2 regions of the Kitasatospora sp. NPDC088742 genome follow, and region 2 is predicted to be linked to the other one. Evidence: riboswitches for the same ligand, from Rfam matches in the RefSeq annotation. Region 2 holds a riboswitch; the other holds the start of a gene.
The links. Region 2 has a riboswitch for S-adenosylmethionine ahead of ACZ6ZR_RS16075 (aminotransferase class V-fold PLP-dependent enzyme). Riboswitches for the same ligand answer to the same signal wherever they lie in the genome.
Positions count from the first base shown of each region.

Region 1: another riboswitch for S-adenosylmethionine. It lies ahead of ACZ6ZR_RS00895 (IclR family transcriptional regulator); the one in region 2 lies ahead of ACZ6ZR_RS16075 (aminotransferase class V-fold PLP-dependent enzyme).

Region 1 covers NZ_JBVJLD010000001.1:212,699-219,201, reverse strand. Annotated here, with positions in the region: gene ACZ6ZR_RS00915 (serine/threonine-protein kinase) at 1-861, opposite strand, end outside; gene ACZ6ZR_RS00910 (FHA domain-containing protein) at 858-1,634, opposite strand; gene ACZ6ZR_RS00905 (peptidoglycan DD-metalloendopeptidase family protein) at 1,746-2,597, opposite strand; gene ACZ6ZR_RS00900 (phytoene/squalene synthase family protein) at 2,739-3,659, shown strand; gene ACZ6ZR_RS00895 (IclR family transcriptional regulator) at 3,771-4,484, opposite strand; SAM riboswitch class I at 4,682-4,824, opposite strand; gene ACZ6ZR_RS00890 (cholesterol oxidase substrate-binding domain-containing protein) at 4,944-6,503, shown strand, end outside.
Region 2 covers NZ_JBVJLD010000017.1:91,502-100,573, reverse strand. Annotated here, with positions in the region: gene qcrB (cytochrome bc1 complex cytochrome b subunit) at 1-1,469, opposite strand, end outside; gene qcrA (cytochrome bc1 complex Rieske iron-sulfur subunit) at 1,466-2,533, opposite strand; gene qcrC (cytochrome bc1 complex diheme cytochrome c subunit) at 2,530-3,339, opposite strand; gene ctaE (aa3-type cytochrome oxidase subunit III) at 3,485-4,105, opposite strand; gene ACZ6ZR_RS16085 (response regulator) at 4,543-4,962, shown strand; gene trpD (anthranilate phosphoribosyltransferase) at 5,155-6,186, shown strand; SAM riboswitch class IV at 6,299-6,416, shown strand; gene ACZ6ZR_RS16075 (aminotransferase class V-fold PLP-dependent enzyme) at 6,470-7,849, shown strand; gene ACZ6ZR_RS16070 (Lrp/AsnC family transcriptional regulator) at 7,990-8,268, opposite strand; gene ACZ6ZR_RS16065 (rhomboid family intramembrane serine protease) at 8,265-9,062, opposite strand.

The DNA of each region.
Region 1 (6,503 bases), on a different contig from region 2:
CGGGGCCCGGTCCTCGTGCCGGCGGGCCAGGCAGTCGGAGAGCAACGACCGCCACTGGTCGGTGAGTTCGGGCGAGAGCCGGAGCTCCTCCGCGCCCCGCGCGTACCGCAGCGCGGCGTCCCGGCGGGCGACCGGGGTGCCGCCGGGCAGCGGGAAGGTACCGGTGAGCACCAGGTGGGCGAGTACGCCGAAGGCCCAGATGTCAGCGCTCGGCCGGACCTTGTGGCCGCGTTCGCCGACCTCGCACCAGAGCAGGTCGGGCGCGGTGTAGTCGGCGGTGCCGAACGCGGGCAGGTAGGCGTGGGTGCCCTCCAGTTCGGCGGCCACGTTGAAGTCGGCGAGGCGGGCGGTGCCGTCGGCCATCAGCAGCACGTTGCCGGGCTTGAGGTCGCCGTGCACCCAGCCGGCCCGGTGCAGCTGGTCCAGGCCCGCGCAGACGTCGGTCAGCAGGGCGGGGCCGCCGCGCGGGGTCGGGTCGGCGGCCAGCAGCGTGTCCAGCGAGCCCTCCGCCTCCTCCAGCACGAGCACGCTGGCCCCGTCCAGCTCCGGCCGCCCGGGGTCGTCCACGGTCCGCACCTCGTAGAGCCGGATGAGCCGGGGCGCCCGCACCTTGCGGAGCAACTCGACCTCGCGCTGGACGAGTTCGCGCAGGTGGGAGAGTTGGCGCGGTGTGCGGGTCGCGGTCGGCAGCACCTTCAGGGCGGCCCGGCTGGGAACCCCGGCGGCCGGGACGGCCCGGCGGGCGGCGTAGACGGTGCCGAACGCGCCGTGGCCGAGCGTCCGGCCGACCGTCCACGGGCCGATCCGGTAACCGGGCGGCACGGACACCGGACCTGACGGGTCGTCATCACGCGCGGTCATCCGGCCCCGCCCGCCCCTGGGTCCGCCCCATCGGCGCCACCGAGGTCCACTCCCCCGTCCAGCAGGCGGAGGTCCTCCTCCCGCACCAAGTCGAAGCGGAGCGCCAGCGAGACCAGCGAGTCCTTCTTGCCGGCCAGCCGGGGGCCCGGGTCGGCGCTCTCCGGGCCCGGCTTGATCCGCAGCTTCACCGCGAGGTAGTCGATGTTCCACTGCACGGACGCGCGGTTGGCGGTCGGCCAGAGCGGCCGGAGTCGCTCGACCACCTGGTCGACGGTGGGCAGGGCGGCGTGCGGCGAGCTGCGCAGCCGGGCCTCGCAGAGGGCCGCGAGCACCGAGAAGTAGCGCTTGGAGCGGTCGAGCGGGAAGGCCAGCAGGGTGGCTTCGCCCCTGAGGAAGGCCGGCATGTCGCGGTCGGCGTAGTCGTGCCGGGGCGCCCAGACGTCCAGGGTGACCAGCTCGGTCCCGGCCGGCAGGACCAGGCGGGAGAACTCGAAGGGCACCGGTGCGCCGAGCCGTCCCGGGGCGACCTTGAGGTGCTCGCCGGCGCCCTCCGGGTTCTCCACCACGTAGGTGGCGGAGCGGCTGAGGTTGCTGAGCAGCCAGTGGCTCCCGTCCGCGGTGATCTCCCCGGCCGCCCGGGAGACGCCACCGTGCGGGATGACCAGGTCGCCCGGCCCTCCGTCACGTCCGAACCGCACGGCCTCGCCCGGGGCGAGCCGCAGCTGTTCGCCGGGCTCCATCCCGGGCCCGGGAACCACGATGATGCTGTACACGCGCCGGTACCCCTCCCCACTTGTGCTGGAGGAAGGGTAGCGAGCGGAACACATCGTTCAGGTAACGATCACCACCGGGGCGCCCGGCCGGTCAGCACTCCGTCCGGTGTCTCAGCACTCTCCGCGCCACACGAATCCCTCCACCACCCTGCCGCCGTCCGGCAGCGCGCCCCGGCCCTCCACCCAGCCGCGGTGCAGGCAGAGACCGCCGCCGCCCTGGAAGGAGACCTGCACGTGGTCGTAACCGGGCTGCACCGAACCGTTGTTGAAGTACGAACGGCGGAAGCCGCAGCCGCTCACCGGCTGGTCGGAGTCGGAGCGGCAGACCGGACCGGTGCCGTCCGGGCCCTCGTAGAAGCAGACGTAGCCGCTCGGGCAATCCTGCCAAGCGGGCGGGCCGCCCGCGCAGTTGTGGCTGGCCACCCCCGTCCAGCTCGCGTTCGGGCCCGAGTACCGCACGCCGTCCAGCAGGGACGGCACCCGGTGGCGCTCGTCGGTGAAGTCGCCCTTGGCGAGGTAGCGCTGCTCGTAGTGCAGGTGCGCCCAGTTGGAGGCCCCCGAGGTACCGATCCGGCCGATGGCGGCCCCTGCGACCACCCGGTCGCCCTTCTTCACGTACGCGTCCGGGGCGTCCTTGAGGTGGTAGTAGGCGGTGAACCAGCCGCCGCCGTGGCTGATCTGGATCGTGTTGCCGGAGCCGTTGTCCCGGTAGGTCGCGGAGACCGTGCCCGCCGCCGAGGCCAGCACCGGAAGGCCGTCCGAGCCGGTGTTCCCGTCCACCACCATGTCCAGCGCGGGGTCGTGGCCCCAGGTGTTCAGCTGCCACACCGATCCGCAGGGGAACGGGAGTTGGAACGCCGGACGCTCCGCACCCCGCTCCGCCGACGCCACCCCCGATGCCACCCCCGGCACCGTCACCAACGCCGCCGCCAAGGCCAGCAGCACCACCCACACCCTGCGCACGCCCCACCCTCCTCCGGCGGCCCGCGCCGCCCCGTCGCATCGTCCCCGCCCCGGCGCCACCCGGACACCTCGGAACTCCGAGGGTCCGGTTAGGGTTCGCGGAGAGTTCGCGGAAACGATCAAGGAGAGGGCGGGCCCGGGGTGAGTGGCTGGACGAGGGCGTTGGACGCGGCCGGGATCACCGACCCCGGACTGCGGGAGGACTACACCCGGCAGCGGCGGCAGGTGACGCGGTACCGGCGCGAGGCGGCGCTGGCCGCTCAACTGCTGCTCCCCGCAAAGCTGGTGCCGCACGTGATCGCCGCCACCGCCTACATGCACCGCACCGACACCCTGCTCGACAGCGGCCCTCCGGAGGGACGGCGGGCCGCGTACGCGCGGTGGGAGCACGAGGTCGAGCGGGCCCTCGCCACCGGTACGACCGAACACCCCGAGCTGCGGCCGTTCCTGCACACCGTCGAGGCCCACCCCGCGCTGCGCACCCTGGTGCCGGAGCACCTGGCCGGCGCCCTCGCCGACCTCGACTTCCCCGGCTTCGCCACCGAGGCGGACTACCAGGACTACCTGGACGCCTACGCGCTGCCCGCCTTCCTGGTCGTCGCCACCCTGCTCGGCCCGGACGGGGACCAGCGCGACTACCGCGCCGCCTGCCGCACCTACCTGGACGCCGCCCAGCGGATCGACTTCGTCGCCGACCTCGCCGAGGACCTGGCCGACGGCCGCCTGACGCTCCCCCAGGAGGCCCTGGAGCGCCACGGCGTCACCCGCTCCGACCTCGAACGGGCCGCCGACCGTCCGGCCGTCCGGGCGCTGATCACCGCTCAGCTCGACCACGCCGACCGCACCCTCGCCGAGGGCCGCGCCGTGATCGACCTCGCCCCGCCCGCCCACCGTCCGATGGTCCGCTGCATGGTCGGCCTGGACGCGCTCACCTCCCGCGCCGCCCGGGCCGACCTCCCGGCCCTGCTCCGGCACCCGGCCGGGCCGCCCAAGGGCGCCGCGCTCCGCCTGCTGGCACGCGAGTACCTCCGGGCCCGGCGCGTCCGTCGAGCGAACCCCTGACGACCCCTCAGGGCTCAGGGCTCAGGACCGCCGGGCTCCGGACTGCCAGGCCCAGGACCGCCGGGCCCGGGACCGCCGGGCTCAGGACTGCCGGGCTCAGGACCGCCGGGCTCAGGACTGCCGGACGGCCTCGGTCAGGCGTTCGGCGGCGTCCACCACGGCCTGGGCGAGCCGGGCCCCCGGGTGACGGCTCAGCCGCTCGATCGGGCCGGACACCGTGACGGCCGCCACCACGCGGTTGGACGGTCCGCGGACCGGCGCGGAGACCGAGGCGACCCCGAGCTCACGCTCACCGACGGCCTGCGCCCAGCCGCGCCGCCGCACCCCGCTGAGCGCGGTGGCGGTGAAACTGGCGCCCTGGAGGCCCCGGTGCAGCCGCTCCGGCTCCTCCCAGGCGAGCAGGATCTGGGCCGCGGCCCCGACCCGCATCGGCAGGGTGACCCCGACCGGGACGGTGTCCCGCAGGCCCGAGAGCCGCTCCGCCGCGGCCACGCAGATCCGCATCTCGCCCTGGCGGCGGTAGAGCTGGGCGCTCTCCCCGGTGATGTCGCGCAGGTGCGCCAGCACCGGACCGGCCGCCGCCAGCAGGCGGTCCTCACCGGCCGCCGCCGACAGTTCGCCGATCCGGGCGCCGAGGGTGAAACGTCCCTCGACGTCGCGGGCGACCAGCCGGTGCTGCTCCAGCGCGACCGCCAGCCGGTGGGCGGTCGGCCGGGCCAGGCCGGTGGCCGCGACCAGCCCGGCCAGGGTGGTCGGGCCGGCCTCCAGGGTGCCGAGGATCGAGGTGACCTTGTCGAGGACGCCGACGCCGCTGATGGTTTCCATGGGTGTACTCCGTCTCAGATCCCACGGGCGATGGGTGGATCCGCCCGCAGGGGCTCCGCTCGGGGAGCCGGGGGTGGTCAGCGAGGGAAGGCCGCGCGAAAAGTGGGCCGAATGCCTGCGCCGGACACAGAACGGGTACGCGAAAGGGCCGGGGCGGGTAGCGCCCGGGCGAAGGACAGCACAGAGAGCACCGTGTCTCCTCATCTTCCCCGCGCCACAGTGGCGACAGGCCGGAGTTGGCACTGCTCCCGCTCGGCACGGCGCGTACTTCGGACGCCGGGTCGAACGGGGAGTTGCCGGGGCTTCGTAGGGCCGGTCCCTCCACCCCTCTGGATGATTCGCGAGGAACCATATCAAGTCCCGGCGCCGCCGTGACCAACCTCCCCCCACCTCGTCCGGAACCGCCCCACCCGGGCCGAAACCGGCCCGTCGGATGATCCACATTGGTAGCGTCGCCGCGTGACAGACCAACGAGCAGGGCATTCGACAGGGCAACAGCAGGACTCCACCGGTGGACTGACGCGCCGTCAGACGCTCGCCGCGGCCCTCGGTACGGCCGGTGCGGCCTGGCTGCTGCGCGGCACCGTCGGGCCGGACAGCGCCCGGGCGGTCGGCACGGCCCCCAGCGGCCTCCCCGCCGGGCTGGTCCCGTACCAGCGGGTGTTCGAGAACTGGGCCGGAGAGGTCCGCACCGACCCGCTCTGGGTCTGCGATCCGGCCACCCCCCAGCAGGTCGCCGAGCTCGCCGACTGGGCCCGCGTCAACGGCTGGCGGCTGCGCCCGCAGGGCCACCGCCACGGCTGGTCCCCGCTCACCGTCGCCGCGGGCACCCCGTCCTCGGCCCGCGTCCTGCTCCTCGACACCACCCGCCACCTCACCGCGATCACCCTCACCGGCGCCCAGGTGGCCGGCGCCCCGACCGTCCGGGTGCAGACCGGCGCCGCGATGGAGGACCTGCTGGCCCGCCTCGCCGAGCAGGGCCTCGGCGTCACCGCCTGCCCCGCCCCCGGCGACCTCACCGTCGGCGGCGTGCTCGCCGTCGGCGGCCACGGCACCGCCGTCCCGGCCGCCGGCGAGACCGCGCCCGCCGGGCACGGCTACGGCTCGCTCTCCAACCAGGTCGTCTCGCTCACCGCCGTCGTCTGGGACGAGCCCTCCGGCCGCTACCTGCTGCGCGAGTTCGACCGCACCGAGGCCGAGGCCGGCGCGCTGCTGGTCCAGCTCGGCCGGGCCTTCCTCACCGAGGCGGTGCTCCGGGTCGGGCCCGACCTCCCGCTGCGCTGCGTCAGCCGGGTCGACGTCCCGGCCCGCGAACTCTTCGCCGCCCCGGGGACGGCCGGCGCCCGCACCTTCGCCTCCTTCGTCGACCGGGACGGCCGGGCCGAGGCGATCTGGTACGCCTTCACCTCGTACCCCTGGCTCAAGACCTGGCGCCTCACCCCCGGCCGGCCGTTCGCCGCCCGCGGCGTCACCGAGCCGTACAACTACCCCTTCTCCGACAACATCCCGAAGCCGGTCGCCGACCTGGCCGGCCAACTGATCTCCGGCACACCGGAACTGGCCCCGGTCTTCGGCCAGCTCCAGTTCCTCATCACCAAGATCGGCCTCACCGGCGACCTCACCGACGTCCTGCTCTCCGGCGGCCTGCTGCGCTCCCTGCTCACCGGCGAACTCCTCACCCACCTGCTCGCCGACGGCCTGCGCTCCGACCTCTGGGGCCCCTCCCGGGCCCTGCTCCAGTACGTCCGCCCGACCACGCTGCGGGTCACCGCCAACGGCTACGCCGTCCACCTGCGGCGGGCCGACCTCCAGTGGGCCGTCAACGCCTTCACCACCACCTACGAACGCCTCCTGACGGAGTACCAGCAGCGCGGCGAGTACCCCGTCAACGGCGCCGTCGAGATCCGCGTCACCGGCCTCGACGACCCCGCCGCCACCGGCATCCCCGGTGCCCGCCCCGCCCTGCTCTCCGCCCTGCGCCCCGACCCCGCCCACCCCGACCGCGACACCGCCCTCTGG
Region 2 (9,072 bases):
TGCGCGGTGATCGTGTGCAGTGCGCCCTGCGGGAGCTGCGCGTGCACCTCGACGAACTCACCGTGCGGCAGGCGCTTGATGATGCCGGTCTCGCGACCGTGCAGCACCTTCTCCTTGTCGCGGCGCTGGAGGCCGAGGCACCAGCGCTTGGTGACGATGAACGTGATCACCGGGACGACGAAGAAGCCCACCCGGACGAAGTACGTGATGTCGTTGATCGAGAGGTGGAAGTGCGTGGCGAACAGGTCGTTGCCACCACCGATCAGCAGCACCAGGTACAGGCTGATCCAGGCCGCGCCGAAGGCGGTGCGGACGGGAGCGTTGCGCGGGCGGTCCAGGATGTGGTGCTCGCGCTTGTCGCCGGTGACCCAGCTCTCGATGAACGGGTAGACCGCGATCGCGACCAGGACCAGCGGGAAGATCATCAGCGGGATGAACACGCCGAGGTTCAGCGTGTGGCCCCAGAGGCCGATCTCCCAGCCCGGCATGACGCGGATCAGGCCTTCGGAGAAGCCCATGTACCAGTCGGGCTGGGCGTCCGTCGACACCTGGTCCGGGCGGTACGGGCCGTACGCCCAGATCGGGTTGATCGTGGCGATCGCCGAGACCGCGGCGATGATGCCGAAGACCAGGAAGAAGAAGCCACCGGCCTTGGCCATGTAGACCGGCATCAGCGGCATGCCGACGACGTTTTGCTCGGTCTTGCCCGGGCCCGCCCACTGGGTGTGCTTGTGGTAGAAGACCAGGATCAGGTGCGCGACCAGCAGGCCGAGCATGATGCCGGGCAGCAGCAGCACGTGGATGGTGAAGAACCGCGGCACGATGTCGGTGCCGGGGAACTCCCCGCCGAACAGGAACATCTGGAGGTAGGTGCCGACCAGCGGCACCGCCAGGACGGCGCCCTCCATGAAGCGGATGCCGGTGCCCGAGAGCAGGTCGTCGGGGAGCGAGTAGCCCATGAACCCGTCGAACATGCCCAGGAACAGCAGCAGGAAGCCGAAGACCCAGTTGACCTCGCGCGGCTTGCGGAACGCGCCGGTGAAGAAGACGCGCATCATGTGCACGATCATCGCGGCGACGAACACCAGCGCGGCCCAGTGGTGGATCTGACGGATCAGCAGACCACCGCGGACCTCGAAGGAGATGTCCAGGGTCGAGGCGTAGGCCTCGGACATCCTGATCCCCTGCAGCGGGGCGTAGGAGCCGTGGTACACGGTCTCGCCCATGCTCGGGGTGAAGAACAGGGTGAGGTAGACACCCGTCAGGATGATGATGATGAAGGTGTAGAGGCAGATCTCGCCCAGCATGAAGGACCAGTGGTCCGGGAAGATCTTCCGCAGGTTGGCCTTGGCCAGGGAGTAGATCCCCAGCCGGCCGTCGGCCCAGTCGGCCGCGGCCTCGACCTTGTTGGCGGGCTTGGCGCGGGTGCTGGCCGGCTTGGCGGCACCCGAGGTGCTGCTCGTGCTCATCGGCTGCGCTCCCAGTAGCTCGGACCGACGGGCTCGTCGAAGTCGCCGGTGGCGACCAGGTGGCCCGATTCGTCGACAGTGATCTTCAGCTGCGGCAGGGGGTGACCGGCCGGACCGAAGATGACGCGGGCGCCGTCCGCCAGGTCGAAGGTCGACTGGTGGCAGGGGCAGAGCGCGTGGTGGGTCTGCTGCTCGTACAGGCTGATCGGGCAGCCGACGTGGGTGCAGATCTTCGAGTAGGCCAGGATGCCCTCGAAGCCCTTCTCCTTGGACTTCTCGTCCTTGAGGTCACCGGGCGCGATCCGGACGAGCATCAGCGCGTCCTTGGCGATCTGGACCTGGAAGTCGTGCGCGTCCTCCTCGAGGCCTTCCGGCTTCGCGAAGGTGAGCGAGCCGACGATGATGTCCTCGGGCTTCATCGGCTCGTTGGTGTTCATGTTGATCAGCTGCAGGGGCTTCGCCTGGGTGGCCTCCTTCCAGCCGGTGTGCTCCAGCTTGTCCTCGGGCAGCGGCCCGAGGTCGCGGAGCAGCACCACGCCGGAGAGCGGCACCAGGGCCATCGACCCGATCAGGGTGTTGCGGAGCAGCTTGCGACGGCCGAAGCCGGACTCGGCGGCACCCGTCTTGAACTGCTCGATGACGTCGGCGCGGACCTCGTCGTCAGCCTCGATCGGGTGACGCTCGGCCGGGATCTCGTGGTCCGACATCAGGGTGCGGGCCCAGTGGACCGCGCCCGCTCCGATGCAGAACAGAGCGACGCCGAGGGTCAGGCCGAGCGAGAAGTTCAGCGCGCTGACGTGACCGATCGGGAAGATGTAGACGATCTTGTCGATCGGGAAGATCACGAAGGACGCGATGAACCCGATGGTCGACAGCATCGACAGGATGAACAGCGTCGCGACCTGACGCTCGGCCCGCTTGGCGGCCCGCTCGTCGATGTCGGTGCGGCGCGGCTGGTGGGCCGGCAGGCCCGGGTCGGCGAACGGGTCGCCGTGCGTGGCGACCGCGGTGCCGTGGGAGTCGTGCGACTCCGGCAGGTTGTCCTTGGACATGTCGTGGCTCATGACTTCTTGGCCTTGGTGGTGTGGGCGGCGACCCAGATCGCGACCGCGATGAGCGTGCCGAGGCCGAAGATCCAGCCGAACAGACCCTCGGTCACCGGACCGAGGCTGCCCAGGGTCAGACCGCCGGGGTTCGGCTCGTCGTTGGTGGTGTGGCGGACGAAGGCCACGATCTGCTTCTTCTGCTCCTCGGGCATGGTGGTGTCCGGGAAGGAGGGCATGTTCTGCGGGCCGGTCTGCATGGCCTCGTAGATGTGCTTGGCCTCCACGCCCTCGAGCGAGGGGGCGTACTTACCCCGCGTCAGGGCACCACCCTGGCCGGCGAAGTTGTGGCACTGGGCGCAGTTGGTCCGGAACAGCTCGCCGCCCTTGGCGACGTCGTCCGGGTTGGTGGAGGTGTACTGCTCCTCGGCCGGAACGGCCGCGCCGGGGCCGAGCGAGGCCACGAAGGCGGCCATCTGGTCGATCTCGGGCTGGCCGTAGATGACCTTCTTCTTCGGCACCTGAGCGCCGGGCTGCTGGGCCGGCATGCGGCCGGTGCCGACCTGGAAGTCGACTGCGGCGGCGCCGACGCCGACCAGGCTCGGACCGTCCGAGGTGCCCTCGCCGTTGAGGCCGTGGCAGGAGGAGCAGCCGACGGCGAAGAGCTTCTTGCCCTCATCGATCGCGAGCGACTGCGACGAGCTGTCGGCCTGGGCCTTCTCGGCAGGCGCGAACGCGGCGTACAGTCCCCCGGTTGCCGCCAGGGCGAAGATTAGGACGAGCAGCGCCGCCAGTGGGTGGCGCCGTCGTGCTGAGAGCTTTTTCACGGATTTAACCCCGGGGTCAGGATCTGGTCGGCTGGGTGAGCGAGCCCCGCGCGCCCGTTCTGCACGGGTGCTGCGGGGCCGCACGCGGTCGGTCGGTGCGATCGTGTCGGGCTCCGGCCGGCGGCCAGCGACCTGATCTAGCTGGTTACTTGATCAGGTAGATGGTCGCGAACAGGCCGATCCACACGACGTCGACGAAGTGCCAGTAGTACGACACCACGATCGCGGCGGTGGCCTGCTCGTGCGTGAAGCGCTTGGCTGCGTACGTCCGTGCCAGGACCAGCAGGAACGCGATCAGACCACCCGTCACGTGCAGGCCGTGGAAGCCGGTGGTCAGGTAGAACACCGTGCCGTACGGGTCGGAGGACAGCGAGAGGCCGTCCTTCTTGACCAGCTCGGTGTACTCGAAGATCTGACCGCCGATGAAGATCGCGCCCATCACGAAGGTGATGACGAACCACGAGCGGAGCTTCTTCACGTCACCGCGCTCGGCGGCGAAGACGCCGAGCTGGCAGGTGAGGGAGGAGAGCACCAGGATCGTGGTGTTCACCGAGGAGAAGGGCACGTTGAGAGCGTGGGCCTTCTCGGCCCAGAACTCAGCCCCCTTGACCGAGCGGAGGGTGAAGTACATCGCGAACAGGGCCGCGAAGAACATCAGCTCCGAGCTCAGCCAGACGATGGTTCCGACGCTGACGAGGTTCGGCCTGTTGACCGCTCCGTGCGCGTGTCCGGTTTCTGTTGCTGTTGCTGTCGCCACGACGGACATTATGTCGGTCCCTTATTCCGTCTTCACGCCGGGGGGTCCACCTCGGAGTGTCCGGTGCGTGCGGTATGCCCCGATGGCGGCCGACGGGGCGTCGGAGAGCGCCTCCACCGGCCCGGTGTCCGTTTTCTGATGGTTCATCGGAAGGTGCCGCACCCGTTCGCTCCGCGTGTCACTCCACGCCGTCTGACGGCCCGTCGGCTAGGGGCCCGGGTTCCCTCCGCCGTCCGGGTGGACTCGGCCCACCGGGTGACGCTCCGTCGCCCGAGCGGGTGAGTCGGCGGGAGGCTCGTCCCGGCGAGATCGCGCGAGGGGCTCTCCACGGGCGGTGCTGCGGAGTAGCATCCGGAAGTGAACGTGGTCCGGATCACATCCGGGCCCGGTCGAGCCGACGCGCGCGCACCACCCATATAAGAGGACGAGCACCGGGAGCAGGGCCCATGGCGCACACGACGGACGAGACGCTCACCGTCCTCGTCTACAGCGACGACCGCAACACCCGCGAGCAGGTCACCCTTGCCCTCGGCCGCCGCCCCGCCGCCGACCTCCCCGAGGTCGAGGTACTGGAGTGCGCGACGGTGCCCGCCGTCCTGCGCGCCCTGGAGAAGGGCGGCATCGACCTCTGCGTCCTCGACGGCGAGGCCGTCCCGGCCGGCGGCCTCGGCGTGGCCCGCCAGATCAAGGACGAGATCTACGGCTGCCCGCCGGTCCTCGTCCTCATCGGCCGCCCCCAGGACTCCTGGCTCGCCGCCTGGTCCCGCGCCGACGCCGCCATCTCCCACCCGGTCGACCCGGTCCCCTTCGCCGAATCCGCAGCCACGCTGCTGCGAGCCCGCGTAGCCCGGCGCACCCCCGCGTAGTGGAGCCCCGCGCAGCGGGCTCCGGGGGCGCGGGGAACTGCGCGCCCAGCCCCGTGGGCGCTGCACTCCGGCACTGACGTTCCGTCAACCCCCGGGCGGCCGTCTCACAGGGAAGAACAACGCCGCACCGCCGTCCGTCAGATCGCTAGGCTGGCTCCAGTCCACGTCCCGTACGAAGAACTGGAGCAAGCCATGGCCCGCACCTGGCCCGACCTGTTGAGCGCACTGCTCGCCGGTGAGAACCTCACCCAGGCCGACGCCGCCTGGGCCATGGACCGGATCATGAGCGGCGAGGCCACCCCGGTCCAGGTGGCCGGCTTCGTGGTGGCCCTGCGGGCCAAGGGCGAGACCGTCGACGAGATCGCCGGCCTGGTCGACTCGATGTACGCCCACGCCGTCCAACTCACCATCCCCGGCCCGGCGGTGGACATCGTCGGCACCGGCGGCGACCGCGCCAAGACGGTGAACATCTCCACCATGTCGGCCATCGTCGCCGCCGCTGCCGGGGCCAAGGTGGTGAAGCACGGCAACCGCGCCGCCTCCTCCGCCTCGGGCGCCACCGACGTGCTGGAGCAGCTCGGCGTCAGCCCGGACGTCCCGCCGGGCCGGGTGGCCGAGATCGCCGAGGAGGTCGGCCTGACCTTCTGTCCGGCCCCGGTGTTCCACCCCGCGATGCGGCACGCGGCCCCGGCCCGCCGTGACCTCGGGGTGCCCACCGCCTTCAACATCCTCGGCCCGCTGACCAACCCGGCCCGGGTGACGGCCCACGCGATCGGCTGCTTCGACACCCGCCTCGCCGGGCTGATCGCCGGGGTGCTGGCCCGCCGCGGCGCCAGTGCGCTGGTCTTCCGCGGCGACGACGGCCTGGACGAGCTGACCATCTCCACCACCTCGCACGTCTGGACGGTGAAGGACGGTCAGGTCACCGAGACCACCTTCGACCCGCGCGAGGTCGGCATCGAGCCGGTCGGCATCGAGGCGCTGCGCGGCGGCGACCCGGCCTTCAACGCCGCCGTGGTCCGCCGCCTGCTGGCGGGCGAGCACGGCCCGGTCCGGGACGCGGTGCTGCTCAACTCCGCGGCCGCGCTGACCGCCCTGGACCTCACCGACGCCCCGCTCCCGGAGCAGCTCAAGGCCGGGATGGCCCGTGCCGCTGAGGCCATCGACTCGGGCGCCGCCGAGACCCTCCTCAAGAACTGGGCCGAGGCCACCACCCGTTCCTGACAAGCCAGTTGAAGGCCCGGACCATGGTCCGGGCCTTCTTCGTGCCCTGACTCGTCCAGATAGTGGAACGTCGTTTGACCACTCTCCGGAAGCGCATCTAGAGTTCACGACAGGTCATGAGTGACAGCGACAAGCCCCAGCTTGCTGTCCGGCAACCCTCCGTCCGTGGCGGGGTGCCCTGGGTGAGGACCGGGCTCTGCGGCGATCCGTCCGCAGCGCAAGCGCGGACGTCGGCGGCACAGCTGCACCCCGAGGTCCCGGACCGTCAGAGGAGTGCACCCCCATGTCGATCGCCACCCGCACCTGCGCCCCGCTCCCCGTTCTCGGCCACGACGTCCAGGTCCCGCTGGCCTCCGGCGAGAAGGTCACCTACGCCGCGCTCGACTACGCCGCCAGCTCCCCGGCGCTCCAGCGGGTCTGGGACGACGTCGCCGCCTACGCCCCGTACTACGGCTCGGTCCACCGCGGCGCCGGCTACCTCTCCCAGCTCTCCACCGACCTGTTCGAGCAGAGCCGCCGCACCGTCGAGGAGTTCCTCGACCTGCGCGAGGGCGACCAGGTGGTCTTCACCCGCGCCACCACCGACTCGCTCAACCTGCTGGCCGCCGCCGTCCCGGCCGGCACCGAGGTCTTCGCCTTCGAGACCGAGCACCACGCCTCGCTGCTGCCCTGGGCGCACAACGGCCTGAAGGTCACCTACCTGCGCGCCCCCCGCTCGCACGCCGAGGCGGTCGAGGCCTTCGAGCTGGCTCTCCGTCGCAGTGACACTGAGGAGGGGCCCGCCGAGCACCGCCTGCTCTGCGTCACCGGCGCCTCCAACGTCACCGGCGAGCTCTGGCCGATCGCCGAACTGACCGAGACCGCCCACCGCCACGGCGCCCGGGTCGTCCTGGACGCCGCCCAGCTGGCCCCGCACCACCGGGTCTCGGTCCGCGAGCTGGACGTCGACTGGATCGCCTTCTCCGGCCACAAGCTCTACGCGCCGTTCGGCGCCGGTGTCCTGGCGGGCCGTTCGGACTGGCTGGACGCGGCCGAGCCGTACCTGGCCGGCGGCGGCGCCAGCCGCACCGTGGCCCGCGAGCTGGACGGCTCCGTCGCCGTCGAGTGGCAGACCGGCCCGGCCCGCCACGAGGCCGGCTCCCCGAACGTGATCGGCGCCTACGCCGTCGCCTCCGCCTGCCGGGCGCTGACCGAGGCCGGGTTCGACGCGCTGGAGGCCCGCGAGCAGGAGCTGATCGCCCGTCTGAAGGCCGGCCTGGCCGAGATCCCCGAGGTCCGGGTGCTCAGCCTGTTCGGCGAGGACGCCGCGCGGGTCGGTGTGCTGTCCTTCGTGGTGCAGGGCTGGAACAGCTCGCACTTCTCCGCCGCGCTCTCCGCCGAGTACGGCATCGGCGTCCGCGACGGCCTGTTCTGCGCGCACCCGCTGGTGCGGACCCTGCTCGGCGGGGAGGAGGCGGCGCCCTCCGAGTGCGGCGCCCCCGAGCCGTCGCTGCCGGGCGAGCGCAGCCTCAACGCCATCCGGGTCTCCTTCGGCGCCGGCACCCCGGACGAGCACCTCGACCGCTTCCTGGCGGCCGTCCGCGAACTCGTCTCCGACGGTGCGGCCTGGAACTACCGCAACGAAGGCGGCCGTTGCGTCGCGGACTCCCGCCGGGGGCGCTAGGCAGGAGAGTGGTCAAGGCGGCTCACCTGCAACTGAGGCTCCGTCAGTCAGTTGCAGGTGCTGCCGTTCCCCTGCGCGCAGTTCCTCGCGCCCCTGGGTCGCTGCCCTGCCGGGCGCAGCCCTGTTCGGTCCAGCTCCGGTCAGTCGAGGCCGAGGGCGAACGCGGCTTCGAGGTCGTGCTTGGAGTAGGTGCGGAAGGCGATCTGGGTCTCGGTGTGCTGGACGCCGGGGATCTTGTTGACCCGGGCCGGGATGACCGCGGCGAGGTCGTCGTGGTGGCGGACCCGGACCATGGCGACGAGGTCGTAGCCGCCGGTCACGGAGTAGACCTCGCTGACGCCCTCGATGGCCGCGATCTCCTCGGCGATCTCGGGGATCCGGTCGACGCTGGTCCTGATGAGCACGATCGCGGTGATCACTCTGAAGCTCCTGTCCGTTGGTTCCGGGTCAGCGTAACGGCCGCCCAGGTGCCCAGGTACCCGGCGGCGAAACCGATGACGTGCACCGCGTAGGCCACCCCCGTCCCCTCCTGGCGGACCGAGAGCCACTGGAGCAGGAACCAGAGTCCGAGCACCAGCCAGGCCGGGAACCGCAGCGGCAGGAAGAGCAGGACCGGCACCAGCGTGGTGACCCGCGCCCTCGGGTACAGCCGCAGGTAGGCGCCGAGCACCCCGGCGATCGCCCCCGAGGCCCCGACCAGGGCCCGGACCGACTCCGGTCCGCCCGCCTGGGCGAGCGCCCAGCCGTAGGTGGCGAGGTGACCCACCATCAGGTAGCCGAGCAGGAACCGCACCCGTCCGAACCGCTGCTCCACCCCGGGCCCGAAGACGAAGAGGAAGAGCAGGTTCCCCAGCAGGTGCGCCCACCCGGCGTGGACGAAGAGCCCGGTCAGCGGGGAGAGCAGCGGCAGCTTGTGCGGGGACGGGGCCAGGGGCGGGCACTGCGCCGAGGCGGGCGGCAGCTGCCGGAGCTGTTCCACCGTCAGCGGACGGTTCGCCAGGAGCTCGGCGGGGACTGCTCCCCAGCGCTGCTCGTAGCGCTGTTCGGCGCAGACCCGGGCCGGGCCGGTGCCGTAGCGGGGGTTGAGCCCGGAGCTCGGGGAGACCAGAAGGACCAGCAGGCTGAGGCCGATGAGCGTCCAGGTGACCACGGGGACCGGTTCCGGCGGGCGGAGGTCGCGGGCGCCGGGCGGGTCGAGGACGGGGGTGGCCATGGGTGCAGGC